Regions from separate parts of the Pseudomonas sp. 210_17 TE3656 genome, predicted to be linked through region 2. Evidence: riboswitches for the same ligand, from Rfam matches in the RefSeq annotation. Region 2 holds a riboswitch; each other region holds the start of a gene.
What was found. A riboswitch is a leader RNA that binds a small molecule or an ion and turns the genes downstream of it on or off. The one in region 2 is predicted to bind cobalamin.
Positions count from the first base shown of each region.

Region 1: it holds a riboswitch for cobalamin, as region 2 does, so the genes downstream of both, ACVI9W_RS22360 (TonB-dependent receptor) here and cobO (cob(I)yrinic acid a,c-diamide adenosyltransferase) in region 2, are expected to answer to the same signal.
Region 3: it holds a riboswitch for cobalamin, as region 2 does, so the genes downstream of both, ACVI9W_RS00495 (CbtB domain-containing protein) here and cobO (cob(I)yrinic acid a,c-diamide adenosyltransferase) in region 2, are expected to answer to the same signal.
Region 4: it holds a riboswitch for cobalamin, as region 2 does, so the genes downstream of both, cobW (cobalamin biosynthesis protein CobW) here and cobO (cob(I)yrinic acid a,c-diamide adenosyltransferase) in region 2, are expected to answer to the same signal.

Region 1 is NZ_JBTRBC010000001.1:4,799,821-4,807,533, reverse strand. Features, by position in the region: gene ACVI9W_RS22365 (GNAT family N-acetyltransferase) at 1-441, shown strand, start outside; cobalamin riboswitch at 550-756, shown strand; gene ACVI9W_RS22360 (TonB-dependent receptor) at 863-2,998, shown strand; gene ACVI9W_RS22355 (MFS transporter) at 3,201-4,877, shown strand; gene ACVI9W_RS22350 (MAPEG family protein) at 4,947-5,378, shown strand; gene ACVI9W_RS22345 (saccharopine dehydrogenase family protein) at 6,254-7,489, opposite strand; gene nspC (carboxynorspermidine decarboxylase) at 7,517-7,713, opposite strand, start outside.
Region 2 is NZ_JBTRBC010000001.1:3,971,919-3,979,631, reverse strand. Features, by position in the region: gene ACVI9W_RS18680 (cobyrinate a,c-diamide synthase) at 1-692, opposite strand, end outside; gene cobO (cob(I)yrinic acid a,c-diamide adenosyltransferase) at 689-1,300, opposite strand; cobalamin riboswitch at 1,466-1,690, opposite strand; gene ACVI9W_RS18670 (hypothetical protein) at 1,839-2,417, shown strand; gene ACVI9W_RS18665 (O-methyltransferase) at 2,498-3,145, opposite strand; gene ACVI9W_RS18660 (C40 family peptidase) at 3,162-3,695, opposite strand; gene ACVI9W_RS18655 (C40 family peptidase) at 3,830-4,462, opposite strand; gene hda (DnaA regulatory inactivator Hda) at 4,578-5,282, opposite strand; gene ACVI9W_RS18645 (AI-2E family transporter) at 5,440-6,513, opposite strand; gene ACVI9W_RS18640 (DUF2066 domain-containing protein) at 6,539-7,588, opposite strand.
Region 3 is NZ_JBTRBC010000001.1:91,703-99,415, forward strand. Features, by position in the region: gene ACVI9W_RS00480 (sugar phosphate isomerase/epimerase family protein) at 1-890, shown strand, start outside; gene ACVI9W_RS00485 (AzlC family ABC transporter permease) at 880-1,578, shown strand; gene ACVI9W_RS00490 (AzlD domain-containing protein) at 1,565-1,891, shown strand; cobalamin riboswitch at 1,926-2,147, shown strand; gene ACVI9W_RS00495 (CbtB domain-containing protein) at 2,269-2,454, shown strand; gene ACVI9W_RS00500 (CbtA family protein) at 2,465-3,157, shown strand; gene ACVI9W_RS00505 (cobalamin biosynthesis protein) at 3,159-3,560, shown strand; gene cobM (precorrin-4 C(11)-methyltransferase) at 3,588-4,334, shown strand; gene ACVI9W_RS00515 (DUF1272 domain-containing protein) at 4,349-4,594, shown strand; gene ACVI9W_RS00520 (CsgG/HfaB family protein) at 4,716-5,558, opposite strand; gene ACVI9W_RS00525 (curli assembly protein CsgF) at 5,586-6,005, opposite strand; gene csgE (curli production assembly/transport protein CsgE) at 6,002-6,397, opposite strand; gene ACVI9W_RS00535 (type II secretion system protein) at 6,394-6,924, opposite strand; gene ACVI9W_RS00540 (type II secretion system protein) at 6,899-7,273, opposite strand; gene ACVI9W_RS00545 (type II secretion system protein) at 7,279-7,713, opposite strand, start outside.
Region 4 is NZ_JBTRBC010000001.1:82,144-89,856, reverse strand. Features, by position in the region: gene ACVI9W_RS00475 (ATP-grasp domain-containing protein) at 1-605, opposite strand, end outside; gene ACVI9W_RS00470 (PLP-dependent aminotransferase family protein) at 602-1,882, opposite strand; gene ACVI9W_RS00465 (2OG-Fe dioxygenase family protein) at 1,882-2,634, opposite strand; cobalamin riboswitch at 2,978-3,190, shown strand; gene cobW (cobalamin biosynthesis protein CobW) at 3,286-4,353, shown strand; gene cobN (cobaltochelatase subunit CobN) at 4,357-7,713, shown strand, end outside.

The sequences.
Region 1 (7,713 bases), 830 kb from region 2:
CAGCTGTGGCTGGAGGCACCGCTGCACACCCTGGTGGCCGAAGAGGATGGCGAACTGCTCGGTTCCTACTACCTCAAGGCCAATGCCGCCGGCCCGGGCAATCATGTAAGCAATTGCGGCTACATGGTCAGCGACGCTGCGCGTGGGCGCGGTGTCGCCCGGTTGATGTGCGAGCACTCGCAACGCCTGGCCCGCGAACAGGGTTTTCTGGCCATGCAGTTCAACTCGGTAGTGTCGAGCAATGAGGTGGCGGTGGCCTTGTGGCAAAAGCTGGGTTTCGAGGTGGTCGGGCGCTTGCCGCGGGCGTATCGGCATGCGCGTCTGGGGTTGGTCGATTGCCTGGTGATGTACAAGTGGCTGGAGCAACCCCAGCAACCGCAACCCATGCTGATCGGGCGCAAGAACATCGAGGCAGTAGTGTCGCGCAAGCGCGGACGTTGATTATCGCGGGGCAAGCCCGCTCCCACCGAGGCTGCAAGAGTCCCGGTGGGAGCGGGCTTGCCCCGCGAAGCTTTTGCAACTCATTGACTGCAAAGACTTTCAATGTTCAGATGCGCGCCAGTTTCAGGTGTCCTGCGCCGCCGTGCGCAGGGTGAAACGGGAAGCCGGTGCGTCACTCAAAGTGACCAGTCCGGCGCTGCCCCCGCAACGGTAAGCGAGCGAAGCCTTCGAAACACCACTGTGCCCTGGCATGGGAAGGTGAAGGCCTTCATGACCCTCGCAAGCCCGGAGACCGGCCTGAAGCTTCGTTTGGCAACCCCGCGGTGGGCGGGCGCAGGCCGGTTTGCGGGCGCCTGCGCGCGCAATTCCTCCATGCGTTGTTCCCTCCGGGATTCATTCTTCCAGCAGATTGTGGAACGACATGTCCCGTTACTCCAAGCTTCATACCCTGGCGGCCAATGCCCTGGCGCCTTGCCTGGCATTCTCCTTGCCAACCTACGCCGCTGAAACCGGCACCCTGGCCCTGCCCTCGACGGCCATCACCAGCAGCAGCGACAACGTCCCCATCAGCCTGGCCACGCCACTGCCAGCCGGTTCGCGCCTGAACCTCAGCGCCATGGACACCCCGGCGAGCACCAGCAGCATCAGTGCCGAGGTAATCGAAGGGCGCAACAATCGCACGGTTCAGGACGCCGTCAGTCGCTCACCGGGCATCACCTCGGTGGCCACCCCGGGCAACGGCAACACCGCCCTCTCGGCCCGTGGCTTTGAAGGCCACGGCTCGGTGATGACCCTGTTCGACGGCTCGCGAATGTACACCGGTGCCGGCACCCAGACCTTTCCGGTCGACCCGTGGATGGTCGAGCGCATCGACATCATCCGTGGCCCGGCTTCGGTACTCTATGGCGAAGGCGCCACCGGCGCGGTGATCAATGTGATTCCGAAGAAGCCCTTCGCCGGTGAGATTCACAACCAGCTGCGCCTGGGCTACGGCGCCTATGACCGTCAGCAACTGGGCCTGGACAGTGGCGGTTCGCTGAGCGAGCGCCTGAGCTACCGGGTGACCCTCAACCGCCAGCAAAGCAACGGCTGGGTGGATCGCGGCGACTCGAAAAACCTGGCCATGAGCGCCGCCCTGCGTTTTGACGCCAGCGACGACCTGAGCTTCACCCTGGCCCACGAACGTGGCGACGCCGAGCCGATGAACTACTTCGGCACACCGCTGATTGACGGCCACTACCGCGACAGCCTGCGCAAGAAGAACTACAACGTGCGCGATGACGAGCAGCGCTACCACGACGAGTGGACCCGCCTGAACACCGACTGGACCCTCAGCGATTCGATCAGTGCCAGCAACCAGCTGTACTACATCAAGAGCCGTCGGCACTGGCGCAACGCCGAAGACTACACCTGGGACAGCGCGCAGGGGCAACTGCAGCGCGGCAGCTACCTGGAGATCAAACACGACCAGGAACAGGTCGGCGATCGCCAGAGCTTTACCTTCGATCACACGCTGTTCGGCCTGGCCAGCAAGACCGTGGTCGGCGCCGAGTTCAACCGTATCCGCTTCGGCATCAACAGCAACTCACCGTACAACGATATCGGCGGCGACTTCATCGATCCGTGGAACCCGGCGCCAGGCTACTTCCACAGCAACAGCCTGACCCGTCCGCAATCCCAGAGCACCACCCGCACCTTTGCCCTGTTCGCCGAAAACCGCACCCAGCTGTCTGAACGCTGGTCGCTGGTGACCGGCGTTCGCCGCGACCAGAACCACATCGACCGTGACAACCTGGTCGACAACAGCCGCACCGACCGCAGCCTCAACGGTGGCAACTGGCGTGCCGGGCTGGTGTTTGCGGTAACCGATGAACTGTCGCTGTATGGCCAGTACTCCACCAGCGAAGATGGTGTCAGCGACCTGGTCACCCTCAGCCCCAGCCAGCAGAACTTCGACCTGACCGAAGCCAGGCAGACCGAGTTCGGCCTCAAGCAACTGTTCTGGGACGGCCGTGGCGAGTGGACGCTGGCGGCCTATCACATCGTCAAGAAGAAGCTGCTGGTCGACGACCCGATCACCCACCAGAAACAGCAGGCCGGACAGCAGACTTCCGACGGCCTGGAAGCGACCCTGGAACTGGCCCTGGCCAACCAGTGGCAGGTCTCGGCCAACGCCTCGGTGGTACGTGCCAGGTACGACGATTTCGACCAGACCGTGAGCGGCCAGTCGCTGTCGCGTGCGGGCAACCGCCCGAGCAATGTGCCGCGGCGCACTGCCAACCTGTGGGTGAGCAAAGGTCTGGGGTATGGGGTGGATGCCGGCATCGGCCTGCGCTATGTCGATGAGCGCTACGCCAACATCGCCAACACCCAGACGGTTCCCGGTTTTACCGTGGTCGATGCCAATCTCGGCTGGCAGGTACTGCCGGATGTACGCCTGGGCCTGCAGTTGAACAACCTGCTGGACCGCCGTTACGCCGCCACCGCCCACAGTGGCGAGCAGTGGTTGATGGGTGAGCCGCGCTCGTACTTCGCGACGCTGGATTACAGCTTCTGACATTGCCCCGCGATTGCGGTTGTTCAGTCACATTGCATCGCGGGGCAAGCCCGCTCCCACCGCAGCAAGCCAAGTGGATAACCGGGAAAACATGATTATGCTTCAAGAAGCCTTGCAGCATTGCGAGACCGCCACCCCCAGGGCCAGGGTGCGGTAGCGCGCGTGGGTACTCCGGCCTACAAGAACAATACGGAGAACACTCATGGCGGCCATCGACACCACTTCCAGTGGCAGTACACCCAACCGCGGGATCACCAAGGAGGAGCGCAAGGTTATCTTCGCATCGTCCCTGGGTACCGTTTTCGAGTGGTACGACTTCTACCTCTACGGCTCGCTCGCGGCGATCATCGCCAAGCACTTCTTCGCCGGTGTCAACGAAACCACCTCGTTCATCTTCGCCCTCCTCGCCTTCGCTGCAGGCTTTGCCGTACGGCCCTTCGGCGCCATTGTGTTCGGGCGTCTGGGCGACATGATCGGGCGCAAGTACACCTTCCTGATAACCATTGTGATCATGGGCGTGTCCACCGCGATCGTCGGCTTGCTACCCAGTTACAGCACCATCGGCGTGGCCGCGCCGATCATCCTGATCAGCCTGCGCCTGTTGCAAGGCCTGGCGCTTGGGGGTGAGTACGGCGGCGCTGCAACCTACGTGGCCGAACACGCGCCGAAAGGCAAACGTGGCTACTTCACCTCGTGGATCCAGACCACCGCGACCCTCGGCCTGTTCCTGTCGTTGCTGGTAATCCTCGCCTGCCGCACGATTCTCGGTACCGAAGCCTTCGAGGCCTGGGGCTGGCGGATTCCGTTCCTGCTGTCGATTCTGCTGCTGATCATTTCGGTGTACATCCGTCTGCAACTGAGTGAATCGCCGGTGTTCGTCAAGATGAAGGCCGAAGGCAAAGCCTCCAAAGCGCCACTGACCGAATCCTTCGCCCGCTGGGACAACCTCAAGGTGGTGATCATGGCCCTGCTGGGCGGCACCGCCGGCCAGGCGGTGGTCTGGTACACCGGCCAGTTCTATGCGCTGTTCTTCCTGTTGCAGACCCTCAAGATCGACCCACAAACCGCCAACCTGCTGATCGCCGGCTCGCTGCTGATCGGCACGCCGTTCTTCATCCTGTTCGGCAGCCTGTCAGACCGCATCGGGCGCAAGGGCATCATCATGGCCGGCTGCATCATCGCGGCGCTGACCTACTTCCCGATCTTCAAAGCGTTGACCGAGTACGGGAACCCCGATGTATTCCTCGCCCAGGAGAAGAACCCGGTGACGGTGATCGCCGATCCCAACCAGTGCTCGTTCCAGTTCGACCCGGTGGGCAAAGCCAAATTCACCAGCTCCTGCGATCTGGCCAAAAGCGTGCTGGCCAAACGGGCCATTCCCTACGAGAACGTAAAGGCCGAGCCTGGCGTCGTTGCGCAGATCCGAATCGGTGACAAAGTGCTGCAGAGCTTCGAGGGCACCGGCATGCCGGCTGCCGATTTCAAGGTTCAGAACGATGCCTTCGTCGCGACCCTCACTGGCGCGCTCAAGGACGCGGGATACCCCGAAAAAGCCGACCCGGCCAAGACCAACTACCCGATGGTATTGCTCCTGCTGACCATCCTGGTGATCTACGTGACCATGGTCTACGGCCCGATTGCCGCCTGGCTGGTGGAGCTGTTCCCGGCGCGCATCCGCTACACCTCGATGTCGCTGCCCTACCACATCGGCAACGGCTGGTTCGGCGGTTTCCTGCCCACGGTGGCATTCGCCATGGTGGCGGCGACCGGGGATATCTACTACGGGCTGTGGTACCCGATCGTGATCGCGGTGATGACCGCCGTCCTCGGCATATGCTTCCTGCCGGAAACCAAGGACCGGGAAATACATCACACCTGAAGCCGACACTGTACGCAGCCCTGCGGGTTGGGCGATGATCGCGCCCCACCCGCTGTCAATGGAATGAACATGCACGATGTTATGAGCGTCTTTGCTTTGTGTGTCGTCGTACTCTTTGTGAAGATGCTGGCGATTTCCTGCTACCAGGGTTTCTATCGCATCAGCCGTATGACCTTCAAGAATGCCGAAGACGCCGGTTTTGTCGGACGCCAGGCCAGCCCGGAGGAGTTGCCACAAGTCAGCCGCGCGGCGCAGGCCTGGGCCAATGACCTTGAGAACATTCCGTTGTTCTTTGTCCTCGGCGCGCTGTGCCTGGTGTTCAATCCTCCCGCTGCGCTGACCGTCGGGCTGATGGTCGTGTTCACGGCCGCACGGGTGGTGCACACCCTGTGCTTCCTGGCACGCTGGCAGCCGTGGCGCACGATTGCCTACGCGGTGGCGATCGTCTGTCTGTTGGGGCTGGCCGCTATGGTGACTATGGGGGCCGTGCGCCACCTTTGAGCGTCCCGCAAACAAGGGTTCTTCTCGGAATCCCGGGGGCTATGATCCTTGGGTTGGGTTGGGATGATGTGGTTGTGAGCTTATCCATTTTGTGTGGCGATGCTGCCGGCCCCTTCCGCCCTTACGGCGGCCTACTTTTTTCTTGGAAAAAGTAGGCAAAACCGCTGGCTCCTACATACGGCCCTACGCTGCGCTCCGGGTCCCCTCGCTACGGTGCCTTCCAGGGGCATCGCGGCCTACGACTTGCTTCGCCAAGTCTACGGCTCGCGAACTTCGGCTTTGGCCGAAGGGTGCTGCGCACCAGCCCCCTCCAGACACCTCCACTCGGCCTCCTGAAGTCGCTAAGTTACGGGCGGCGCCTGCACTGACGCATCTTCGAAATTAGATATTGGCGGAGCCAGTCACGCGGGGCAAACCCGCTTGCAAAGCAAGCTCGACTCGCTCTCGCTCTTGATCTTCGTGCGCGTAAGTTCGAGCGCTGCGGACTGCGACTTCAGGAGGCTGAGTGGAGGTGCCTGTAGGGGCCAGTGCGTAGCACCTTCGGCGTAGCCGAAGAGCGCGAGCCGTAGACTTGGCGAAGCAAGTCGTAGGCCGCGTGGCCCCGGAAGGTGCCGTAGCGAAGGAACCCGGAGCGCAGCGTAGGGCCGGATGCAGGAGCCAGCGGTTTTGGTTCCTTTTGCCAAGACAAAAGGGACCCGCCGTAAAGGCGGAAGGGGCCGGCAACATCGCCACACAAAATGGATAAGCTCACAACCACAGCAATCAAAACCCAACCCAAGGATCATAGCCCCCCGGAATTCCGTGAAGAGCCCAAAAAAAACGGGATTGGCACTGTGCCAATCCCGCTCGGGTGCAACCTGTGAGCTAAAACTCAATCAGCTCCAGGGACGGTCACCGTTCTCGTCTTTGATGCGAGTCGGCAAGCCCATCACGTCCAGCGCCTTGAGGAACGGCTCAGCCGGCAGCTCCTCGACGTTGGCCATGCGCTGCACATCCCACTCACCACGGGCGACCAGCAAGGCTGCCGCCACTGGCGGAACGCCTGCGGTGTAGGAAATACCCTGGCTGTCGGTCTCGGCGTAGGCCTCTTCATGGTCGGCCACGTTGTAGATGAAGATCTCACGTGGCTGGCCATCCTTGGTGCCCTTGACCAGGTCACCGATGCAGGTCTTGCCGGTGTAGCCCGGCGCCAGCGAGGACGGATCAGGCAGTACGGCCTTGACCACTTTCAGCGGCACCACTTCCAGGCCTTCAGCGGTCTTGACCGGCTGCTCGGAGAGCAGGCCAAGGTTCTTCAGCACGGTGAACACGTTGATGTAGTGCTCGCCAAAGCTCATCCAGAAGCGCACGTTCGGTACGTCGAGGTTCTTCGACAGCGAGTGCACTTCATCGTGGCCGGTCAGGTACAGGTTTTGCGAACCTACCACTGGCAGGTCGTCGGTACGCTTGACTTCGAACATGGTGTTGCTGGTCCACTGGCTGTTCTGCCAGCTCCACACCTGCCCGGTGAACTCGCGGAAGTTGATTTCCGGGTCGAAGTTGGTGGCGAAGTACTTGCCATGTGAGCCGGCATTGACGTCGAGAATGTCGATCGAATCAATGCGGTCGAAATACTGTTGTTGCGCCAGCGCCGCATAAGCGTTGACCACACCCGGGTCGAAGCCTACGCCGAGAATGGCGGTAATGTTCTTCTGCTGGCACTCTTCGAGGTGTTTCCACTCGTAGTTGCCATACCAGGGCGGGGTTTCGCAGATTTTGCCCGGTTCTTCGTGGATGGCGGTGTCCAGGTAGGCCACGCCGGTATCGATGCAGGCACGCAGCACCGACATGTTGAGGAAGGCGGAGCCGACGTTGATGACGATCTGCGATTCGGTTTCGCGGATCAGCGCTTTGGTCGCTTCGACATCCAGGGCATTGAGTGCAAATGCCTTGATTTCAGCAGGCTGTTTGAGGCTGCCCTTGGCCTTGACGCTGTCGATGATGGCCTGGCATTTGGAGATGTTGCGCGACGCGATAGCAATACGACCGAGTTCGTCGTTGTGCTGCGCGCACTTGTGGGCCACCACCTTGGCGACACCTCCTGCACCAATGATAAGAACGTTCTTCTTCAATTTCTCTTTCTCTCCTTTACTGCCAGCTTACGACAGGCTGGACAAGTAGTCTTCGAACCCGAATTCACGAACCACCTCGACTGTACCGTCGAGTTGTTTCACTACGATGGACGGCATTTTCAGGCCGTTGAACCAGTTTTTCTTGACCATGGTGTAACCCGCTGCGTCAACAAACGACAGCCGATCGCCGATGGCCAGCGGACGATCAAATTGGTATTCGCCGA
Region 2 (7,713 bases):
ACCTCGACAGTCGGCGCCGCGAACGCCACCGCCGGCGGCAGGGACGACTCACAACTGGCGCCGAGGGCTGCGGCTGCGGCGTCCAGGCGAACATCCAGATCATTGAGCTCACTGGCCTGGACCAGGCCCAGATGGCGGCTCGGCAATTCAATCCCGGTTTCCCGCGACAGGCCGCCGTACCAGCGCAGTCCTTCGGTAAGGCTGCCTTCAAGCAACTGGGCGTGACGCAAAGTGCCGACACGGTTGGCCAGCACCCCGGCAAACGGCAGGTCGGGCTGATAGCGCGCCAACCCCAGGGCCAGGGCGCCGAAAGTCTGAGCCATCGCCGTACCGTCGATCACCGCCAGCACCGGCACATTGAAATGGCGGGCAAGGTCGGCGCTCGACGGCGTACCGTCGAACAGGCCCATGACCCCTTCGATCAGGATCAGATCGGCATCGCCCGCCGCTTCCCACAGCAGCCGGCGGCTTTCCTGCTCACCGACCATCCACAGGTCCAACTGGTACACCGGCGCACCGCTGGCCCGCTCGAGAATCATCGGGTCAAGGAAGTCCGGGCCGCACTTGAACACCCGCACCTTACGCCCGAGGTTGCGGTGCAGCCGCGCCAGGGCAGCGGTAACCGTAGTCTTGCCCTGGCCTGAAGCCGGGGCGGCAATCAGCACCGCCGGGCAGTGGCGCGTGTCACTCATAGTTCAACGCCCTTCTGGGCACGGATACCGGCCTGGAAAGCGTGCTTGACCATGCCCATCTCGGTGACGGTGTCGGCCAGTTCGATCATTTCATCCTTGGCACCACGACCGGTGACGATCACGTGCTGCATCGGCGGACGCGCCTGCAGGTCGCTGAGGACCTGTTCGAGGTCAAGGTAGCCATGCTTGAGGGCAATATTCAGCTCGTCGAGCACCACGAAGGTGATCGTCGGATCCTGCAGCAACTGGCGCGAAACGGCCCAGGCCGCTTCGGCTGCGGCGATGTCACGCTGGCGGTCCTGAGTTTCCCAGGTGAAGCCTTCGCCCATCACGTGATAGCGCACCTGTTCGGGGAAACGTCGGAAGAACAGCTCTTCGCCAGTGCTGTTGCGGCCCTTGATGAACTGCACCACGCCGCATTGCATACCATGGCCCATGGCCCGGGCGAGCATGCCGAAGGCCGAGCTGCTCTTGCCCTTGCCGTTACCGCTGAGCACCAGCAGCAGGCCGCATTCGTTAGGGGCGTTGGCAATACGCTCGTCGATTACCGCCTTCTTGCGCTGCATACGGGCCAGGTGGCGTTCGTCACGCTCGGTGGATTCAGTCATCGAAGTCTCCGCAAACCACTGTCAGCCAACCTGCAACGCGCCTGCCAGCACAGGGCTGCACAGCGTTCGCGGCAAAGAGATGGCAACAGATCAATGGATAAGGCAGACGGAAAAACGCGCAGGGCTGCGGCACAGGCCGAAGAAACCGCGCATCACCCTCCGTGATGCCGTTGGCTGTTACAGGCCGGTCTCCGGGCTTGTGAGCGGGGTCATCAACACCCGGGGTCGCGCGCCTTCCCGGGTGCGATCACCCAGTGGCCATGCGCGGCCTTGACTCACCTACCGTTGCGGGGGCAGCGCCGGACTCGCACGCAATTGCGCACCCACCGGCTTCCCTGTTTCACCCTGCCAGACCACAGCCCACAGAGCACCTGAAACAAGTCGCGAAGGTTAGAGGGTTGCACCCGGAGCGTCAATGAAAGGCGCAGCACTGGCCTGGATCAATGGCGCCTTTGTCATCTTGTGCCACCCTGATATCAGTGATATCAAATAGCCACAATTTGGCTGTCTCGATTACAACGATAAAGGAGAGAGCGGCATGCAAGGCCTGATCATCAATAACCCGCGCCTGGAATTCCTGCGTCCGGCCCTGGAACGCTGGGTCGAATGCATCGACCGCTGCAACCAGACCCTGGGCGACGGCGAGGCCCCTTACTGGCACGGCGCCCAAGCGAACCTCGGCGTGCTCTCGGCCGCAGCCTGGCAAGCAGAGCTGATCACCTTGCAACATCACCAGAGCAAGAAGCAGCGTGACGAAGGTGAGCGTGAAGGTTACTGCGACCTGTACATCGCCAATCGCGAAGAAGCCGCCTACCTGCAAGCCAGCCAGCGCTGGCCACGCATCGCCCGCCTGGACCTGAACAACGCGCTGCAAGAGACTGTGCTTGCCGCCCGCCAGGTGGCTGCACCCAGCCAGCTAAAAGTCGCCGCGCTGTTCGCCAGCCCCTGGAAAGCCGGACAGCATGCCAGCCCCGAAGAACTCCAGGACCTGGTCGACGACCTGCAAAAGCACACCGCCTGTGCCATTGCCTGGTACTTCCCCTATGCCTACCGCAAGCTGCACAACGAGGCCGGTCAGTACCATCCGGGGGTTGCGCTGCTGCTCAAGCAGGCATGATCAATCGCGGGGCAAGCCCGCTCCCACAATACCGAGCAAACCTGTGGGAGCGGGCTTGCCCCGCGATCAGCTTGGTAAACTCAACGCTTACGACAAAGCGTCAAGCCATCCCCTATGGGCAACATCGACAGATCCACCCGCGGATCGTCCTTGAGCCTCAGGTTCAACGCCTGTATTGCCCGGGTATCTTCACTGTCGGGCTGCGTCTGCAGCACCCGCCCGCTCCACAGGGTGTTGTCGAACAACACCAGCCCACCTGTACGCAGCAAGCGCAGGGCCTCTTCCAGATACTGCGGGTAGTTGGCCTTGTCGGCATCGATGAACATCAGGTCGTAACGTCCTGACGGCAATGTCGCCAGCGTTTGCAAGGCGGGCGCCAGGCGCATCTCGATACGTTCCGCCACGCCGGCCTCCCGCCAATAGCGCCAGGCAATCGCGTTGTAACTACCTTCAAGATCGCAGCACAACAACTGCCCCTGCTCCATGGCCTGGGCCATGCACAGTGCGCTGTATCCGGTGAAGGTACCGACCTCGATCACCCGCTGCGCGCCGATCAGGCGCACCAGCAGCGCCAGCAACTGCCCTTGTTCCGGCGCCACCTGCCAGCGCGCCTCGGGCAACGCCTGGGTTTCCGTGCGCAAGCGCGCAAGCAACGGTGTCTCGCGAAGAGAAACCGCTTGCAGGTATTGGTAGAGAGCATCGTCGAGGTAGAGCGTTTGTGCCGTCATCGCCTACCTCGCAAGGTCAGGGGTTGCGCGCCAGGTGGGTCGGCGCCAGCACCCGCTTGGCATTGAGATAGGTTTTGTTCCAGTAGCTGTTGGACAGGTAGTCCAGACGCACGGTTCCGCCCGCAGACGGGGCATGCACGAAACGGCCTTCGCCGACGTAGATGCCGGCGTGGCTGACCTGCGAACCGCCATTGGTGGCAAAGAACACCAGGTCCCCGGACTGCAGGGCGCCACGGTCGATGGTCGGCGCGCGCACGCCAATCATTTCACGGGTGGTGCGCGGCAGGGCGATACCGGCGGCATCGCGATAGACGTAACCGATCAAGCCACTGCAATCAAAACCCGAGTCCGGTGTATTGCCGCCCCAGCGATAAGGCGTACCGACCAGGCCCAAGGCACGGAACAGCACATCTTCGGCAACCGGAGAGAAATATACCTGAGGCGCCATGACGGCTGGCTCGACCACCTTGGGCGGGGTCGGGGCATGGCTGGAGCAGGCACCGAGCAGTGCCAGCAGGGAAAGTAGAGCGAAGCGCGCCTTCATCGCCATGGTCAGAACATCCTGTCTGAAGCCGTCCGGCGGTGAGCCGGAAAATAGTTGAGAATTTAGATTAGACGCTTTCTGTAAACACGCACGGCGACGAGCTTTTCAGCTACGTCGCCGTGATACCGCAAGGCCGATGATCAGTTGCGCGAGATGGTGGTCGCGGTCGGTGCCATGGCCAATGCGCGTTTGGCTTCGATAAAGGTCTTGCTCCAATAGCGATCACCGAGTTTGTCGATGCGCACGCCACCGCTGCGGCGGCTGCTGGAGTGGATGAACTGATCGTCGCCCAGGTAGATCCCTGCGTGACTGACACGACCGCGACCATTGGTGCTGAAGAACAGCAGATCACCCGGCTTGAGGTTGTTACGGGCAACCAGCGGGGCTTTTACGTTGATCATTTCGCGGGTGGAGCGCGGCAGGTTGAGGCCGGCTTCTTCGCGGAACAGGTAACCGATGAAACCGCTGCAATCAAAGCCGGTGTTCTCGGAGGTACCACCGAAACGGTAACGGGTACCGATCAGCGACATACCGCGCTCGAGAATGTTGTCAGCCAGGGCTGGCAATTGGTAAGGCTTGCTGCTGGCGAAATCCTGAAGTTCTTCTTCGGTGGCCAGCTCTTCCTCGAACACCGACGAGGTGGAGGACTTGCTCAAAACCTGAGCGGAAATCGGTTGTTGAACCTGCTGCTGCGAAACAGGGCTATGCGCTGCGCAGCCAAAAAGCAGGGTCACAAGTGCGAGGGGCACGAGGGGTGCGAAGCGATTTAGCATGGGCACGACCGTGTCTTGGATTTAAAGAAGTCGAAACTATGCCTTCTATCGCATCGATTTGCAAATTCAATCGAAAAAAATGTGACTTTTACGTGCCGAGGCTCTAGCCCCTGCCTCACCAGCCTAAAGTTTCTTTCAAAAACGGGATGGTGAGCTTGCGTTGAGCCTGCAAAGAAGCCTGATCGAGGCGTTCGAGCAAGTCGAACAAGGCGCTCATGCTGCGCGTGCCGCGGGTGAGGATGAAGTGTCCGACCTCGTCGGAGAGTTGCAGGCCGCGGCGCGAGGCGCGCAGTTGCAAGGCGCGCAGCTTGTCTTCGTCAGACAGCGCACGCATCTGGAAGATCAGCGCCAGGGTCAGGCGCGACTTGAGGTCTGCCAGCTTGATCGGCAGCTCCCGCGGTGAACTGGATGCTGCCAGCAACAAGCGCCGGCCGCTGTCACGCAGGCGGTTGAACAGGTGGAACATGGCCTCTTCCCACTCCGGCTTGCTGGCAATCACATGCAGGTCGTCGAGGCAGACCAGTTCGTACTGTTCGAGGTTATCCAGCAACTCGACTCCACGGTCGAGCAGCTGCGCCAGCGGCAGGTAAACAGCAGGTTCACCCAATTGCTCGAAACGCAGGCAGGCGGCTTGCAGCAGGTGGGTACGCCCGACGCCCTGCTTGCCCCAGAGATAGATCAGGCTTTCGGTCCAGCCGGCGTCGGCTTCGCAGAGTCGCTCGACGTAGCCCAATGCGGCGGCGTTGGCACCCGGGTAGTAGTTGATGAAGGTGGCGTCATCACGCAGACGCACACCCAAGGGCAACTGGATCGGTTTCATGCTGGCTGGGCAGTTCCGAAGAACCACAAGGGGCCTTTTGTGAAAAGTCTGCAAAGTCTATACCCGTGGCGCCGGTCGCACAATCAGTGAGGACCACAAGTAAAATCAAAGGCTTGCATTGACACCCGGGAATCACTGCAAGCCCATTGCCATCAAGCTAGAGATCCGGGTCGATCTCACCGCCATACATATCCGACTCTTTATAGAGATCATGGACGTGACGCAGTAGCACCATGATCACCGCCGCCACCGGCAGGGCCAGCAGAACGCCGGTGAAACCGAACAATTCACCGCCGGCGAGAATGGCGAAAATCACCGCCACCGGATGCAGGCCGATGCGGTCGCCGACCAGCAATGGCGTCAGGACCATGCCTTCCAGTGCCTGGCCGATCATGAATACCGCTGCGATCGCCAGTAACGGATAAGGATCACCGCCAAACTGGAACAACCCGGCAATCATCGCCGCGCCGATACCAATAATGAAGCCCATGTACGGCACGATGGCCGCCAGACCTGCCAGCAGGCCAATCAACAATCCGAGCTCAAGGCCCACAAGCATCAGGCCAGAGGCATAGATAACCCCCAGCGCCACCATCACCATCAACTGGCCACGGACGAACGCCCCCAGCACTTCGTGGCACTCACCGGCCAGCGCCACCACACGCTCCTCGCGCTGACGCGGCAGCAGGCCACGGATCTTGGCCATCATCAGGTCCCAGTCACGCAGCAGGTAGAAGCTCACCACCGGGATCAGCACCAGGTTGGCCAGCCAGCCCAGCAGGGCCAGCCCCGAAGCGGTGGCCTGGGACAGGATGACCCCGACGATGTCGGTGGTCTGACCCATATGACCGCTGATGGCCGCCTTGATCTTGTCGAACTTCCAGAAGCCCTCGGCCAGGCCAAGGCGTGTCTGTAGCCAGGGCAAGGCATCATGCTGCAACCAGTCAAGCATCTGCGGCGCCAGCTCGTAGAGGCGCACCAACTGCTTGGCCAGCATCGGCACCAGCACCAGGAGCAGCAGGGTCAGCAACAGGGTAAACAAGGTGAATACCAGCACCACGCCCCAGGTGCGGGACAAGCCGGCACGTTCCAGGCGATCGACCAGCGGGTCGGCCAGATAGGCCAGCAGGATGCCGACCAGAAACGGCGACAGAATCGGGTGCAGCCAGTACAGCAAAGCGGCGCACAGTAAGGTTACGCCGGGCCATACCCAGCGACGCATATCAATCATGAACGGCTCCAGGCCTGGTCAGGGATTACCAACGAAAACGCAGGCCATTGAACGGTTTTGGCGCAGCGGCCTGGGTCGCAGCCGGATTGGCCGGATCAACAGGCGGTTGTGGTACCGGCGCTTCAGCTGGCAGCTCCTGCAGTTTGGCCAGGCCCAGCTGGGCGCGCAGCTGATCGCTGTTGCCAGTGACCTGATAGGTCAGGGTATCGCCCTCAACCTGCTTCAGGCGCGCACCATAGGGTTCCAGCACCCGGCCGAGATCGGCATAACGTGCCAGGTTCATGCCCTGGACCTGCACCTGCATTTCGCTGCTGGCACCGGGGCGAGTCACAAAGCGCGGCGCCAGGCGGTTGCTGACCGCCAGCATCACGGCGTCGGCCAGCGCGGCCTGGTCGGCAGCTTCAACCTTGCCCTGCTCGCGCTGCTCGCCCAGCCACAGCCGCCAGGTGCCCTGCCACTTGCCGTCGGCTTCACTGGCATGCACCGCCAGCAAGGCGTCGGCGCCATAACGCTCGGAAGCCTCACGCAGCGGCGCAGGGTCCGCACCCTCTAGATTTTTCGCAGTGGCCACCAATTGCTCATTGAGGTCGGCCAGCGGCAGACGCAATGGCAAGCCTCGGTGCTGGGCGGCACGGCGCAGGGGCGCGGCGCTGCTCTGGCCGTCGCCGACCAGACTTGAGCCTTCGGTACTGTCGTTCAACCACCAGCCAAGGATCGAAGGCCGATTGTTGCCCCACAGCGCCAGGCCCGCCTGACGCAAGGTGCGCTCGGTGCTGCCCGGATCGAAGTCCACCAGCACGGTTTCGGGCGGCCCGGCCTCGAAGCCGAACTGACTGATGATCTGTTGCGGGTCTTTGCGCAGCCCCGCCAGGGCCGGGCTCTGCGCCGCCTTGGGGTCGCCGGTCAGGCGCAGCACGAGGGTTTCAAGGGCTTTGCCGGTGGCCTGAGTACGGGCTTCGGCGCCCTGGCCGTCGACCGGCTCGCGAACCTGATAGAGGCCGGAAAGGGTTTCGGCCTGAGCCGACAGCCCCAGCAAGGCAAGACAGCCAACGGCCAGGTAATTACGCAAACGCATGGAGGATTCCTGTCCTGGTAATAAAGAAGCGATGCTTATAAATAAGATGCCGGTATGACCGCAGCACCCGGCAAAACATTCAGCCAGCGCGGTCAATTTCATCTCATCGCCTTTGCTATACCTTA
Region 3 (7,713 bases), 3.9 Mb from region 2:
TCGATGGCCCGATCAGTGCGGATTTCCCGCAGATCTCCTTTTCCACAAATGTATACGACAACCCCGCGGACATTCTTGGCTCGATCACCGACTTGGCCAGGCACTTCAAGGCGGTCGAATTCGAAATCGGTGAAGACGCCGAAACGGTGTTCTGGTCCTTGAGCAACGATGAACGACAGACGCTGGCCCGGCAGATCCGTCAGTTTACCGAGCAAAATGAGATCACCCTGACGGTTCATGCCGGTTGGTGGGGGCGTCAGTACAACCTCTGCGCCAGTAATCTGGATGAGCGTGCACAAGCAGTGGACTGCTTGAGCGCGGCGATGGACTTTTCCCGTCAAGCCGGCGCGACCAGCGTCACATTTCATCCCGGCTACAAGGACCATCTGTGCAACGACGTGCTGATGACGAACCTGATCGAGGCCATCAAGCAGGTCACGGCGCTTTGTGACACAGGGGATATCGCGCTGTGTCTGGAAAACATGGGGGGCCAGCGTCCGAAGTTTCCGGTGTTCACCGTCGAAGAGCATGTGTACTTCCATCAGCAGACCGGCTGCTACGTGACCATCGATGTAACCCATTTATGTTCCTTGCTGCCTTATGGACAGAGCCTGTTTGAGGCCATCGCGACACTGGCGCCGGTCACCCGACACCTGCACATTGCCGACCTCAACGACACCCACCACCAGCACTTGCCGATTGGCGAAGGCAATTTGCCCTTGAGCGATGTATTGAACCGCTTCGCGCTCAACGGCTATCGCGGTGTGGCAGTGGTGGAAGAGTTCATTCCGCGCTTCTCAACCGCGTACTACCTGGAAAAAGCCTTGGCCTACCAAGCTGGCATGCAACATCTGCGCGCCAGCGCTCAGCAAAACATCCATGCCGGTTGAGCCTGCACGACTCGAACGTGCGCCACACAGCGAGATTGCGTCTGGCATCCGCGATGCGTTGCCGTTCGTGTTCTCGCTATTGCTGACGTTCACCCTGATCGGCATGCTCGGGCGGCGCCATGGCCTGGATCTACCGGCGATGGTGGTGTTCAGCGGCACGGTGATGGCCTCGCCGCTGCAGCTCACTTTGCTGGAGACACCCGCGCATCTGTTGAACGCGTTTGGCGTTTTGGTATCGGCGCTGAGCATCAATCTGCGGTTTCTGATCTTCACCCTGAGCCTGAAGTCCAGCCTCAAAGGTGCAAAAGCAGCGTTCATTCCGGCACTGGCGGTGATGGCCAATGCGGCCTTCACCCTCATGTCGATACGCAAGGAACAGCAGCCGATCAGCCGCCCCTACGCGAACACTGTGTGCTTCACGCTGTACGCCGCCGCGCTACTTGGCACCATGGCCGGTTATTGCTTCGCCAGTCTGGCCGACAGTGCGCTGATGGATGATGTCAGCGTAGTGATCGCGATCTTCATCAGCGCCTCGCTGGGCAAGATGACCCGCGAGCGCCACAGCTTCCACGCCCAATGGATCGCCGCGCTGGCCACTGCCGCGAGTCTGCTGTGGTTGGGGCAGATCAGTCTGATGCTGGTCCTCGCCGTTACCGTGGTGACGAGTTATGCCTATGACCGAACCTAGTACGTTCTGGCTGTATGTGCTGATCTGCGCGCTGGTATCGGCCATCTGCCGGCTGTTGCCGCTGGCGGTGAAAGTCGAGCGGCTGCCCAGCGGCGTTCGCGCTTTCATCGACCGCCTCGGCAAGTACACCTCGGTTGCGATGCTGATCAGTCTGCTGGCGGGATCACTTTATCCGCTGACCAGTCAGCAGACCCCGTCGACGCTGTGGATCTGGCCTGTGGCCCTGGCCTGGCTGCTGAGCCGCACGCGGCTCAAGTCCTACTACGCCTTTCTTGTCGCGCTGGGCGTGTACGTTCTGCTAGCAATGCGTTAGTCGTCGATTGACTCAAGTCCTGCGCCCATGCTCTCCTACACAGATTGTTACGGGTGCCCTTCACAGGGTGAAACGGGAAGCCGGTGAACCATGTGCTTTACTCTAAAGCCATGTCAGTCCGGTGCTGCCCCCGCAACGGTAAGCGAGTGAAGCGTCAGATCCACTGTGCCAGTGCGGCATGGGAAGGTGATGCTTGCAGGTCGGTTAATGCCAACCCCTCGCGAGCCCGGAGACCGGCCCGCAACTTACAGTGCGCGAATACGCTGCTGAACCTGACAAACCCGCGGTGGGCGGGCGCTGTTGCAACCCCTGGGCGAGTTCCGTGCAGGGGTTTCTTGCGCTTGCCTGTTGCCGAACAACACCAAGAGGAAAGCGCCATGCCTATCAGTACCGCCAGTCACTCCGCCGTTACCCCGTCAAGCCTCAGTCAGCGCCTGCTGGTTGCCGTCGGTGCCTCGCTGCTGGGCCTGTGCCTGGTCTACTTCGCCGGCTTCTCGCATATCGAAGCGGTGCACAACGCCGCCCACGATACCCGCCACAGCGCCGCCTTCCCTTGCCACTGAGTGCCCTGCGATGATCAAGCGTATTGCCAGTACCGCAGGGTTTGCCGGCCTGCTGGCCGCCTTGCTGTTGACCCTGCTGCAAAGCTTCTGGGTCGCGCCGCTGATTCTCCAGGCGGAAACCTATGAAAGCGCAGCGCCTGCGGTTGAAGCGCATGAACACGCCCCTGGTGTGGCTGCCGATCACCACCACGACAGCGAAGCCTGGGCGCCGGAAGACGGCTGGCAGCGTGTGCTGTCGACCACGGGCGGTAACCTGGTGGTCGCCGTCGGCTTTGCTCTGATCCTGGCTGCGCTGTATACCCTGCGCGCGCCAAACAGCGTGGTCAGTGGCGCACTGTGGGGCCTGGGTGGCTTTGCCGTGTTCTGCCTGGCGCCTACTCTGGGCCTGCCACCAGAACTGCCTGGCACTGCCGCAGCCGATCTGGCCCAGCGCCAGGCCTGGTGGGTAGGTACCGCAGCAGCCACCGCCGTCGGGCTTGGCTTGATCGTGTTCGCCCACAACTGGCTGCTTAAAGCGCTGGGCGTGGTACTGCTGGTGGTGCCTCATGTGATTGGCGCACCGCAGCCTGAAGTGCACGAAATGCTTGCCCCAGAGGCTCTGGAAGCCGAATTCAAGATCGCTTCCCTGCTGACCAACGCCGCGTTCTGGCTGGCCCTGGGCCTGATCAGTGCCTGGCTGTTCCGTCGCCCGAACCAGGCCTGACATGCACCTGTTCGTCGGCCTGGGTTGCCGACGGGGTTGCCCCGCCGACACCCTGATCCACCTACTGGAACAGACCCTCAAGGCCCACGACCTGCCGCTGAGCGCAGTCGCGGGCCTTGCCAGTATCGACCTCAAGCACGACGAACCCGGGCTGCAACTACTGGCCCGGCGGCTGAAGGTGCCTCTGCTATTCTTCAGCACCACACAACTGGCCGCCTACGAGCCGCGCCTGAGCCATCGCTCGGCCGTCGCCTACCAGCACAGCGGTTGCTATGGCGTCGCCGAAAGCGCGGCGCTGGCGCTGGCCGAGCACCTCGCAGGCCCGGCAAAGTTGCGCGTTACCCGTACCCTGCTGGCCGACGCCAGCCTGGCATTGGCTACAACCACAGGCTTTGGCGAATAATCCGCGCTTTCTCTTCAAGGACTCCGCATGACCGTCTATTTCATCGGTGCCGGCCCCGGCGATCCCGAGCTGATCACCGTCAAGGGCCAGCGTCTGATCCATCGCTGCCCGGTAATCATCTATGCCGGCTCCCTGGTACCGGCGGCGGTGCTCGAAGGGCATCGTGCCGAGACAGTCATCAACAGTGCCGAGCTGCATCTGGCCGAGATCATCGAGGCGATCAGGCAGGCGCACGACCGGGGCCAGGATGTGGCCCGGGTCCACAGCGGCGATCCCAGCCTGTACGGCGCCATCGGTGAACAGATCCGCTACCTGCGCGAACTGGGCATTCCCTACGAGATCATCCCGGGCGTTACCGCCGTGGCCGCCAGCGCCGCCCTGCTCGGCTGCGAACTGACGCTGCCGGACATCGCCCAGACCGTGATTCTCACCCGCTACGGCGACAAATCGCCGATGCCCGCAGGTGAACAACTGGTCGACCTGGCCCGCCATCGCAGCACCCTGGCGATTCACCTGGGGGTCAAGCATCTGGAGAAGATCGTCGAGGAACTGCGCCCGCATTACGGCGGGGATTGCCCGATTGCGGTGGTCCATCGCGCTACCTGGCCGGACCAGGACTGGGTGCTCGATACCCTTGATGGTATTGTCCAGCAGGTACAGGCCAAGGGTTTTCGCCGTACCGCACTGATCCTGGTCGGCCGGGTACTGGCCAGTGACAGCTTTTCCGAGTCGGCGCTGTACCGCGCCAGCCATGCCCATCTCTATCGCCCCTGACAGAGGACCTGACCATGCTCGAATTGCGCCCCAACTGTGAATGCTGCGGCGGTGACCTGCCCGGCGACAGCCAGGATGCACTGATCTGCTCGTTCGAATGCACGTTTTGCAAGGACTGCAATGAGCGTCAGCTCAAGGGCCAGTGCCCCAACTGTGGTGGTGAGCTGGTGAAGCGACCGCCACGGGCGGCAGCGAAGCTGGCGAAGTATCCGGCGTCGAGCAAACGGATCGTCAAGGAACAAGGCTGCCCAACGCACTAGGCTGGCTGTATTTGGCAAGGCTTGCGCCTTGCATCGCTGGCAATGCCAGCTCCCACAGGATCGGTGTGCACCAGGACGTTGTGGGAGCCGGCCTTGCCGGCGATGGGGTGCAACGCAGGTCTCATGGGGTTTGATACTGGCTCAGGTACTTGTCCAGGGTCGCCTTGTCACCGCTATCGTCGCCCGCCACTTGCCACAAGCGCCGCTCGATACCTTGGGCCAGCAGATGTCCCACCGCCGATTCGATGGCCGACAGCACACACAGCTGCGCCGGTTCGTTGGTGGTGTAGCCGACCTCGGCTTCGAGCAGTTTCTTGAACTCGATGAACTTGAACACCCCGGCACTGCGGCCGACCGAGTAGATGGTCTTGCTGGTCATGACGTTGGCCAGCACCTGACCGCTGCGCACATCCACGGCCCGCAGGTTGACCGACACCTGATCGACCCGGTACTCGCGGGAGATATCGATACCCAGGTAGCGCGCGCCCTCGCCGCCACTGCGCACGTTGGTGTCGTAGGCGATGATGCCGCCTTCAAGCATCAGGTTGGCCGCCTGCAGCGGTGGCAGTTCGCCCTGGATGTTCACCGGCGTGTCCGGCTTTTTCTGCGACGCACGGATGATCTTGCGCTCAGTCAGCAGGTTCTGCAGCCCTTCGCGCTCCAGCACCACAAACCAGCCACTGGCCTGCAGGGCGTCCATCAGCATGCTCGCCGCACCCTGGGTGACGCTGGTCGAGAACGAGCTGGCCGGAGTTGGCTTGTATTGCCCGGTCTGGTCGCGGAAACCATACACCACCGCCATCAGCCGGCCTTTGGGCCGCGGCATGTTGAGCAGGTCGTAGTAGGTCGAAGCCCGCGGGGTCAGCGTCGGGCTTTCGCCGTCCTGCTCGGCCGGCATCGGTTTGCGCAGGTTGCAGCCTTGCAGGACGGCGAAGATCAGCAGTGCGGTCAGAATTCGTTTCATGATTGTCACTCCCCATTACCCGCCCCTTCAAGGGTTCAGGCCGTTCACCAGAACTTCTGAAATTTCGCCTGTTGCACGGTCGGTGATCTCGATGGTCAAAGCCCCGGAATCATCGAGCACGTTGATAATGAAGGCGTCTGTCTGCAGGCTGCCGGTGGTGCCGTTATTGATGTTGTTGAGCAATTGCGACAGCAGCCGCGACTCGAGCTGGCTGGTGAAGCGCTCCAGGGCCGAAGTGCCCGCAAGCGCCGAGGCACGGTCCTTGATCGCCGGGTCCTCGTGGTCGTTCTGTGCCTGGGCGTTGTTGAGCAACCAGGTGCCGTTCAACGGGTTGCCGCCAAACGCGGGGTTGATGGGGGTGTACACAAGTTCAGTGGCACCGGCCTGGCTGCCCAGGGCAGTCAGCAGGACCAGGGAGGCCAGGCGGCGGGTATTGTTGTTATTCATAGCTCGTCCCTCTCAAGATCGGTGGTGTCCTGCAGCAGCATCTGCAGCTTGCGCTGGATGATCTGCTCCTTGACCAGGTCAGCCGCCTCATACGCGGCGTCCTTCAGCTCGGTGGTGTTGGGTGGCAGAAACCGCCGGTAGACCACGCGTTGTTCATACTCGACCGTCACCAGGCTGCCCCAGCGTGCGTCCGGCCGCTCGCGTACCACCAGGTTGAAATCCAGGCGGCTGGTGGCACGCAGCCGCTCGGCAAAGCTGTAATAGAAGTCGTGGCCGATGTGCGAGATGGTGTTATCGACGATAAAGCCCATCATCTCGTCTTCGGCGCCGCCCCGGGCAGTGCCGGCCAGCAGCACCAGAGCCAGGGCGCAGGCGGTCAGTTGGCGGTTCATTGCCCTGCTCCCTGGGGCAGGCCCTTGCGACCACCGACGGCGGATTCGGAGAAGGCTTTCTCGGCCACGAACTGCCAGTCGGAATAGTGTTCCAGGCCTTCAAAGTCCGACCACTGAGCGGCAAAGCCGGTCTGTTTCAGCGGCGTCAGATCGGACCGGCTATAGACTCCGGTGATACGCCCGTCGATGGAGCGCAGCAATCCCCAGTCGTCGCTTCCAGTGATCGGGTCGGAGTACAAGCGGCGCAGGTGGCGCTTGAGGTTGGGATAGCGCGGGTCCTCGAGCAGCTCGTCCAGGGTCTGTGGGTACTGGGCCAGGCCAGGCGAATCGCGATAGTAGCTGCGCAGCGCCTGGGCATACTGGCTGCCGACCCAGAGCAGGTCGCGCTCGCGTTCGCGCAGGGCCTGGGTCGACCACAGGGTGACGGTCGAGCCCAGCGCGATGCCGGTCACAGCAATCAGCAACAGCACACCCAGGTAAGTGAAGCCCGCCTCGGCGGCGCTACCACTCGGCATATAAGCTGCCATCACGCGCCCTCCCGGTTGCACCGCTCTTGATATCGGCCACCGAACCACCCACACCTTCCGGTGGCGCTACCACCTGCCAGCCGTCACGGCGCTCGGTGATCGGGTCCAGCGGGGCGTTACGCAGGTAACGCTGTTCGACCAGTTGCTCCAGCGACTCGGGATATCGCCCGGTGTCGCCGTAGTAGTGATCCAGGGCTTCGCGCATCACCGCCAGGCTTTGCCGCAGGGTGGCCTCGCGCGAGGTTTCCAGGCTCTGGAAGTAGCGCGGCATGGCAATAGTCATCAGCGTGGCGATGATCGCCATCACCACCAGCAACTCGATCAGGGTAAAGCCTTGGTTGCGTCGCATGCTGGTCACCATTGTCCGTAGGCAATGCCGTTAAGGCCCTTACCCGCTGCCTTGGAGTAAACGTCGAAGACGTCCTCCCCTTCACGCGGGCTTTGCGCCGAACTGTCGTAAGCACGCAGCCCCCAACCCCCTTCGTCATCTTTTTTGTGGCTGAGCAACGGGTCGTGGGGGATGCGCCGCAGGAAATAGAACTTGGCCCCTTTGGCGCTGCGCACATCGCGTACACCGTCCACCAGCACCTGCAGGCTCGGTGGGTAACCGGTGGCATTCAGCGATTTCTCGATGTAGCCGGCGTCGAAGGCGCGTTTGTAGGCGTCGATGGCATCGCGGATCTGATACAGCGCGGTTTTCAGCTCCTGCTCCTTGCCCCGGCGTACCAGGGTTTCGGTCAGCGGTGCGGCAATCGAGGCGAGCAACCCGAGCAGCGCCAGGGTCAGCAT
Region 4 (7,713 bases), 3.9 Mb from region 2:
AGGTACTCCTCAAGCAGTAACTGATCGGTTTCCCGGTGTTTGCCGTTCACATAGCGTTGCAGCGCCGGCCATTCGTGTCGTTTGTAATCCAGCAGTTCCTGAGGGTCGTGGATGCAGCGTACGAACAGGCTGCTGTAGAGGTTTGTCGGTTTGAGGATGAACGGGTAGGGCAGTTCGTCAGGACGCGTGAGCAGGTCATCGATTCGCACCTCCAGCGACATCACTTGCAGGTCCGGATTGGACGACTGCTGGAAGCATTGGCGTTGCAGGGCCTTGTCGAGAGTGTTTTCCACGTTTCGATGCAGGTGCGCCAGCGCCGGCAGTGCAGCGCACAGCCCGGCCGTGATCGCAACATACCCCTCACGAAAGTTCAGAACGCTAGTAAAGCTGTGCTCGTCCAGGAGCCGCCGGGTCAAATCAATCAGTTCTGCGGTGAGGCCCTTGGAAAAATCGTAATGGGCCGTTGGCGGAATCTTTGCTGCATCGGCGATTTTGCGGGTTGCACGGCTGTCGGTGATGAGCAGCGGTGTGATGCCCTCGGCAATTAGGCCTTCGTATTCGCCATCACGAATGTTGCCAACTATCAGACTACTTGGCGTGTTCATCGGCAGGGCTCCTGGTCGAAGCTATAGTGAATCCGGTTCAGACGGTGGCAAATGTGCGTCAGGCAGATTCGCTCTGTGCCGTTCGTCTCGCCGGTCAAAACGTTGCGCAAGATGTCTGCAAGGGCGTCCAGATCCTCGTTGGTGATACCCAGCCGAGTGATTTCCTGAACGCCGAATCGCAGGCAGTCACGGCCATTGATGCGCTTGTTGTTGACCCGGATACCAAGCTCGTTGAGCTGTTGGGCTGCATGCGAGCTGAGGGCGCTTTCGAGCAGCAGTAGATGGGTGTCTGTCGGGGGAACTGTCCACCCGGGAAGGTCGGCCAGTGCGTTGCGCAACTGGCGGGCGTTGGCGCACATGCGTTGGGCGTAAGCCTGGCCATAGCGTTCCATTTCCACAAGGGTAACGAACAGTTGAAGCAGTCCCGGCAGGTTGGGCGAGGACACGAGTGCAGCGCTGACGTTCTGTTCGATCTGCCTGGCGAGGTCGGCACGCCGGCAGACAATCAATGCCCGGTGCGGGCCGGGTAGTGACTTGTGGGTGTTGCCCTGAAGGATGTCGGCGCCCTCATCGAGCGGGTTAGCAAATGCCTGACCGGCGATAAGGCCCAGGGTGTGGGAAGCGTCGTAAATGATCAGCGTCTGGTGGTAGCCGTGGCGGTTGAGCAGATTTCGCAAAGGTTTGACGGGGATCGCATGTGTGGTCAGACCGTGGTCGAGGAGCACGGCAGACGGTTGATGCCCGAGGGTCTGGAGCTGTTTGTCGAAATCGGCCAGATCTATTTGCCCGTCGATGCTCAGTCTGAAGAACAGGCTGTGCCTGCCGATCTTTTGCACCAATGGCCCGGTAGCGAAATGTCCGCCGCTCCCAGGTGACAGGGACAGAACGGTTTTCCCTGGTTCCGTTAATGCCGCCAGCACGCTCAACGTGCAATGGACGCCGGAAAGCACACGGTACTCAACGAATTCTGCGTTGAACATGGACCGCACAGCCTGGGTCGCCAGTGCCTTGAGCTTTTCGACTTCCGGAAAGTGTTCGACCTGCATGCCGTTGAAGTCGGCAGCATAACGGTGGCCAGCAGTTGTTTGGGCATTAAATAAATAACGGTCGTAATGGCGGTTTTGTCCAAGTGTGCGAGCGGTCTCGGACAATACATTCTCATTGGCGGTCAGGGATAATGTGGAAGTCCGTCGTGCGCGTGCCTGCTCAAACTGCTCGATAATGTAGTTTTGTATATTGAGAGTGGCGGCAGGAAGTGCGTGAGTGGGATGATTCATTAGTGCTCCGTCAAGTCGAAGTCAATAATCAACATGTCACGAGTGCCTGGATTTGAACTGGTATGAGGCTTTTGCAACGGAGAAACTTCGTGCAGAAGTGTCCGGTCATTCAAAACGATGGTTTCCATGTAATCTGTCAGGGTTGCACTGAATACGGTTTCGCCATTTTCGTGAAACACCCGACTTTCTCCGCCAATGACTAACTGGCGTTGAATCAGGTGTTGAAATACAAAGTCATGCCCGTCGCGGTGTCGGCCTTCGGGTGTGGCCTGGCCCGCATTGTGCTCATCGCACAGGATCCGGAACTGGTGGCAGGTGACCAGCCAGTCGCGATGGCCGACGGTCAGATCCAGGAGCGCCAGGTCGGCTGCCAGTAGCGTTTGCAGCACGGGCGAGCCGATAAAGGACGTTTCGCTGCGCGCATAGGTGCGCTGAATGCCACCCAGCAGCGGGTTATGGGCCTGGGTCTGAAAGAAGTGGCAGTTTTCGAGCGTCTTCCAGCGCCTGTCCCGCTGGCGGTACTTGAACTTGCAGATGCAACGCTCGCGAGCGCCGTTGCCGACGCTCAGATAGCTGTCCGGCTGCAGGTTGTTCCAGGTTGCATTGAATGCGTGACACGCTTCGTTACCCAGTTGAGCAACCAGAGACGCTGGATAATGAGCGCTGCTGGCGTAGTGGTGGCTATTTAGTGATTCGGAAAGTTCATACAATGTGCTTTCGTCCGAATACCGTATTGCAGTGCTGGAACTCATGCTGTGAACACGCTTTTGGCGCTTGAGGAAAAAGCTCGCAGCAGAATTTGATGGTAACCGATCATGCAAGAGTTCCTTTCTTGTGTGGTTGATGATTCCTGTTGCTGGTTCATGGTTTCTTTGTTGTTTTTATTTATCAATTCGGTTTTTGTAAGGGGATGTAAGTTTGCGGTTTGAGGTCGCCATTCTGCGACTGTCGAATAAGTGTTGTTATGGGGTGTTAGATTGTAGGAGGTAACTTACAAATAAAATTTGTAATAATGGGTGCCTGCGGAAAACGCATGAATAAACAATGTCGTTAAAACGATAATGCGACAAACATTGACCCGCCTCCCAAGCATGCGTAGCCTTGCGCTTTCGAGGTTCTTCGGCGCGTGCCGAAGCTAAGAAGGGAACGCGGTTCAAGCCGCGGCTGCCCCCGCAACTGTGAACGGTGATGTTTACTGCCACGCCACTGCCAGCGCTGTCGAAGGCGCTAGCGGGAAGGCGCAGCGAATGCCAGGCCTAAGGCCTGAACACCGTCAGCCAGGAGACCTGCCTCGAACAGTTTCCGACATAAACCGGGCGGGGTGATCCGGTGGCGAACGCGCCCAGGTAGTGATACCTGCGGCTCTCGTCCCGCATGCCCGCCATCCTGCCAAGGGCATCGACATGAAAACACTGGCCAAACTCCCCGTCACCATCGTTACCGGCTTCCTCGGCTCGGGTAAAACCACGCTGCTGCGGCATATGCTCGACAACGCTCAGGGGCGGCGCATCGCGGTGATCGTCAACGAGTTCGGCGAGCTGGGCATCGACGGCGAGATCCTCAAGCAATGCAGCATCGGTTGCACTGAAGAAGAGGCCAGCGGCCGCGTCTATGAACTGGCCAACGGCTGCCTGTGCTGCACCGTGCAGGAAGAGTTCTTCCCGGTGATGCGTGAGCTGGTTGCCCGTCGCGGCGATCTCGATCACATTCTCATCGAAACCAGCGGCCTGGCCCTGCCCAAACCTCTGGTGCAAGCCTTCCAGTGGCCAGAGATCCGCAACGCCTGCACGGTTGACGCGGTGATCACCGTGGTCGACAGCCCGGCCGTGGCCGCAGGCACCTTTGCCGCCTACCCGGACCAGGTCGATGCCCAGCGCAAACTCGACCCGAACCTGGATCACGAGTCGCCGCTGCACGAACTGTTCGCCGACCAGTTGGCCAGTGCCGACCTGGTGGTGCTGAACAAGGCTGACCTGATTGCCGCCGATGACCTGGCCAAGGTTCGCGCCGAAGTGCAGGAAGAGCTGCCGCCAGCGGTCAAGGTGATCGAAGCCAGCAGCGGCCGTCTGCCACTGGAAGTGCTGCTGGGCCTGGGCGCTGAATCGGAAGCGCATATCGATGGCCGGCGTACTCACCACGACTCGCACCATGACGGCGATGACCACGACGATCATGACCACGATGCCTTCGACTCGATCTCCATCGAGCTGCCGGAAGCCGACGAAAGCCTGCTGCTCGACGCCCTGACCCAACTGGTGGTGCAGCACGGCATCCTGCGGGTCAAAGGCTTTGCGGCGATCCCCGGTAAGCCGATGCGTTTGCTGATTCAGGGCGTGGGCACCCGCTTCGACAAACACTTCGACCGCGCCTGGCGCAGTGAAGAGCCGCGCACCACGCGCCTGGTGCTGATCGGCCAGGAACTGGATGCGGCCCAACTGGAAGCGGGCCTGCGCGCCGCCTTGAGCGCCTGATCCATGCACCTGCTGCGGACCCAGCCCGGTGGTTTTGTACCGGACGACAGTATTGCCGATCTCGGCCAGACTCCGGCCGAGCTGGTCATTCTCTGCAGCGGTGACTCACACCTGGCGCTGCTGGCCGAAACCGCCCAGCAGCTGCCCGAGGATTTCCCCAGCCTGCGTCTGGCCAACCCGATGCAGGTGCAGAACCATGCCTCGGTCGACCTGTATGTCGACGAGGTATTGCGCCATGCCAAGGTGATTCTGGTGTCGCTGCACGGTGGCGTCGGCTATTGGCGCTACGGTGTTGAGCAACTGCTGGAACTGGCGGCCCGTGGCGTGCAGTTGATCCTGGTGCCGGGTGATGATCGCCCCGATCCGGAACTTACCAGCCTGAGTACCGTGTCGGCAGAGCAGGCCGAGCGGCTCTGGCACTTCTTGCGCCAGGGTGGCAAGGCCAATGCCCTGAACCTGTTCAACTACCTGGCCAGCCAGTGGCTGCAGCGCGATTACCCCTGGAGCGAGCCGCAACAGCTGCCACGCACGGCGGTGTATCACCCGCGCAAAGCCAGTGCCGGGTTGGCTGACTGGTTTTCCGAGTGGCAGGTTGAACAGCCGGTGGTGCCGATCCTGTTCTACCGCTCGCACCTGCAGGCGGCCAACACTGCCTTTATCGATACCTTCTGCGAGCGCTTGCAACTGGCCGGGCTCAATCCTTTGCCGATTGCAGTGGCCAGCCTTAAAGAGGCCGGTTGCCTGAGTCAGGTCGAAGACTGGCTCGATCAGGTCGACGCCGCATTGATCATCAATACCACCGGCTTTGCCCAGTCCAGCCCCGAACAACCGCACTTGCGCCCGTTTCGCCGGGATATCCCGGTGCTGCAAGCGATCTGCGCCCAGGACAACGAGCCGGGCTGGCAGGCCAGCGAGCAAGGTCTGGGCGCCCGCGACCTGGCCATGCACATCGTCTTGCCGGAGCTGGACGGACGCATCATTACCCGGCCGATCAGCTTCAAGGACCTGGCCTGGCGCAGCGAGCGCAGCCAGTCGGATGTGGTCTGTTATCGCCCGCATGCCGAGCGCATGGACTTTGTCGCTGAACTGGCGCGGCGCTGGTGCGCGCTGGCGCAGTTGCCCAACCAGGACAAGCGCGTCGCCCTGATCCTGGCCAACTACCCGACCCGTGACGGGCGCATCGGCAACGGCGTCGGCCTGGACACGCCAGCGGCAGCCTTGAACATCCTTCGCGCCCTGCAAGCGCAAGGCTATCCGCTGAGCGCCTTGCCCGACAGCGGCACGGCGCTGATCCAGGCGCTGCTCGGCGGCGTCAGCAACGATCTGGACAGCCTGGACCAGCGCCCCTGCCTGCAAAGCATGGCGTTGGAAGATTATCGTGCCGCCTTTGCCGCCTTGCCCCAGGCCAATCAGGACGCCGTGCGCGAGCGCTGGGGCGAACCGGAGCAGGACCCGATGTTCCGCAGCGGGCGGATGATGGTTGCCGGTCTGCGCTTCGGCCTGACCTTCGTCGGCATCCAGCCGGCCCGAGGCTATCAACTGGATCAGAGTGCGGTGTATCACGATCCCGATCTGGTACCGCCGCACGGCTACCTGGCGTTCTATTTCTGGCTGCGCCACGGCTTTGCCGCCGACGCCTTGATCCATGTCGGCAAGCACGGCAACCTTGAGTGGCTGCCGGGCAAGGGCGTCGGCCTGTCCGCCAGTTGCTGGCCGGACGCGTTGCTCGGGCCGTTGCCCAACATCTATCCGTTCATCGTCAATGACCCGGGTGAGGGCGCCCAGGCCAAGCGCCGGACCCAGGCGGTGATTATCGATCACCTGATGCCGCCGCTGACCCGCGCTGAAACCTACGGGCCGTTGCGTCACCTTGAAGCACTGGCTGACGAATATTACGAAGCGCAACTGCTCGATCCACGTCGAGCCCGTGAGCTGCAGCGGGATATTCTCGAGCTGGTGCGCGACAACCATATTGACCGCGAGCTGCAACTGGAAGGCGCACTGGACGATGCTGCCGTCTGGCTGCCGCGTCTGGACACCTACTTGTGCGACCTCAAGGAATCGCAGATCCGCGATGGCCTGCATGTGTTTGGCGAGTCGCCGAGCGGGCGCTTGCGCATCGATACCTTGTTGGCGCTGTTGCGGGTCGAGCGTGGCGATGGCCGCGGTGCCAATGCCAGTTTGCTGCGGGCCTTGGCCAGAGCGCTGGCATTGGGGTTCGATCCACTCGACTGCGACCTCGGCGAGCCCTGGAGCGGCCCGCGCCCGGCATTGTTGCAGGGGCAGGATGAGGCGCTGTGGCGTACCACGGGAGATACCCGTGAACGCCTGGAACTGCTCGCCGGTCATTACATTGCACACACGCTGGCCGGTACCGCTCAGGTGCCGCAGGCGCCGCAGTGGTCAGACGTGAGTGCCGTACTCGAGGCGCTGCAACAAACCGTCGCGCCGCAACTGGATGCCTGTGGCCCGGCTGAACTGCAAGGGCTGCTGGCGGCCTTGCAAGGCCGTTTCGTTCCGGCCGGCCCTAGTGGCGCCCCCAGTCGTGGGCGTCTTGATGTGCTGCCGACCGGGCGCAACTTCTATACCGTCGATGTGCGTAACCTGCCGACCACCACAGCGTGGCGTATCGGTTTTGCCTCGGCCAACCTGATCCTTGAGCGCCACCTGCAGGACCACGGCGATCACTTGCGCCAGCTCGGCCTGTCGGTGTGGGGCACGGCGACCATGCGTACTGGCGGCGACGACATCGCCCAGGCCATGGCCCTGCTTGGGGTACGCCCGGTATGGGCCAGCGGCAGCCAGCGGGTCGACGACTTCGAAATCCTGCCCTTGAGCCTGCTGGATCGGCCACGGGTGGATGTGACCTTGCGGGTGTCGGGGTTCTTCCGCGATGCCTTCGGCAACCTCATCAAGCTGTTCGATGCGGCGGTGCAGGCGGTGGCCGCGCAGGACGAACCTGATGACCTCAACCCGCTCGCCGCCAGGGTGCGCAGCGAACGTGCCGAGTTCGAGCGTCAGGGCATGAGCCAGGAGCAGGCGGCGCGGCAGGCCGGCTGGCGGATTTTCGGCGCCAAGCCCGGGGCCTACGGCGCCGGCGTGCAGAACGCAATCGACGGGCACTTGTGGAACGAGCGCAAGGACCTCGCCGAGGTTTACCTCAACCACGGCGGTTATGCCTACGGCGCAGCAGATGAAGGCACACCGGCGCGCGCCGACTTTGCCCGGCGCTTGAGCCAGGTGCAGGCGGTGATTCAGAACCAGGATAATCACGAGCACGACTTGCTCGATTCCAACGACTATTACCAGTTTCAAGGTGGCATGCTGGCGGCCGTGGAAAGCCTGGGCGGCAAGCCGGCG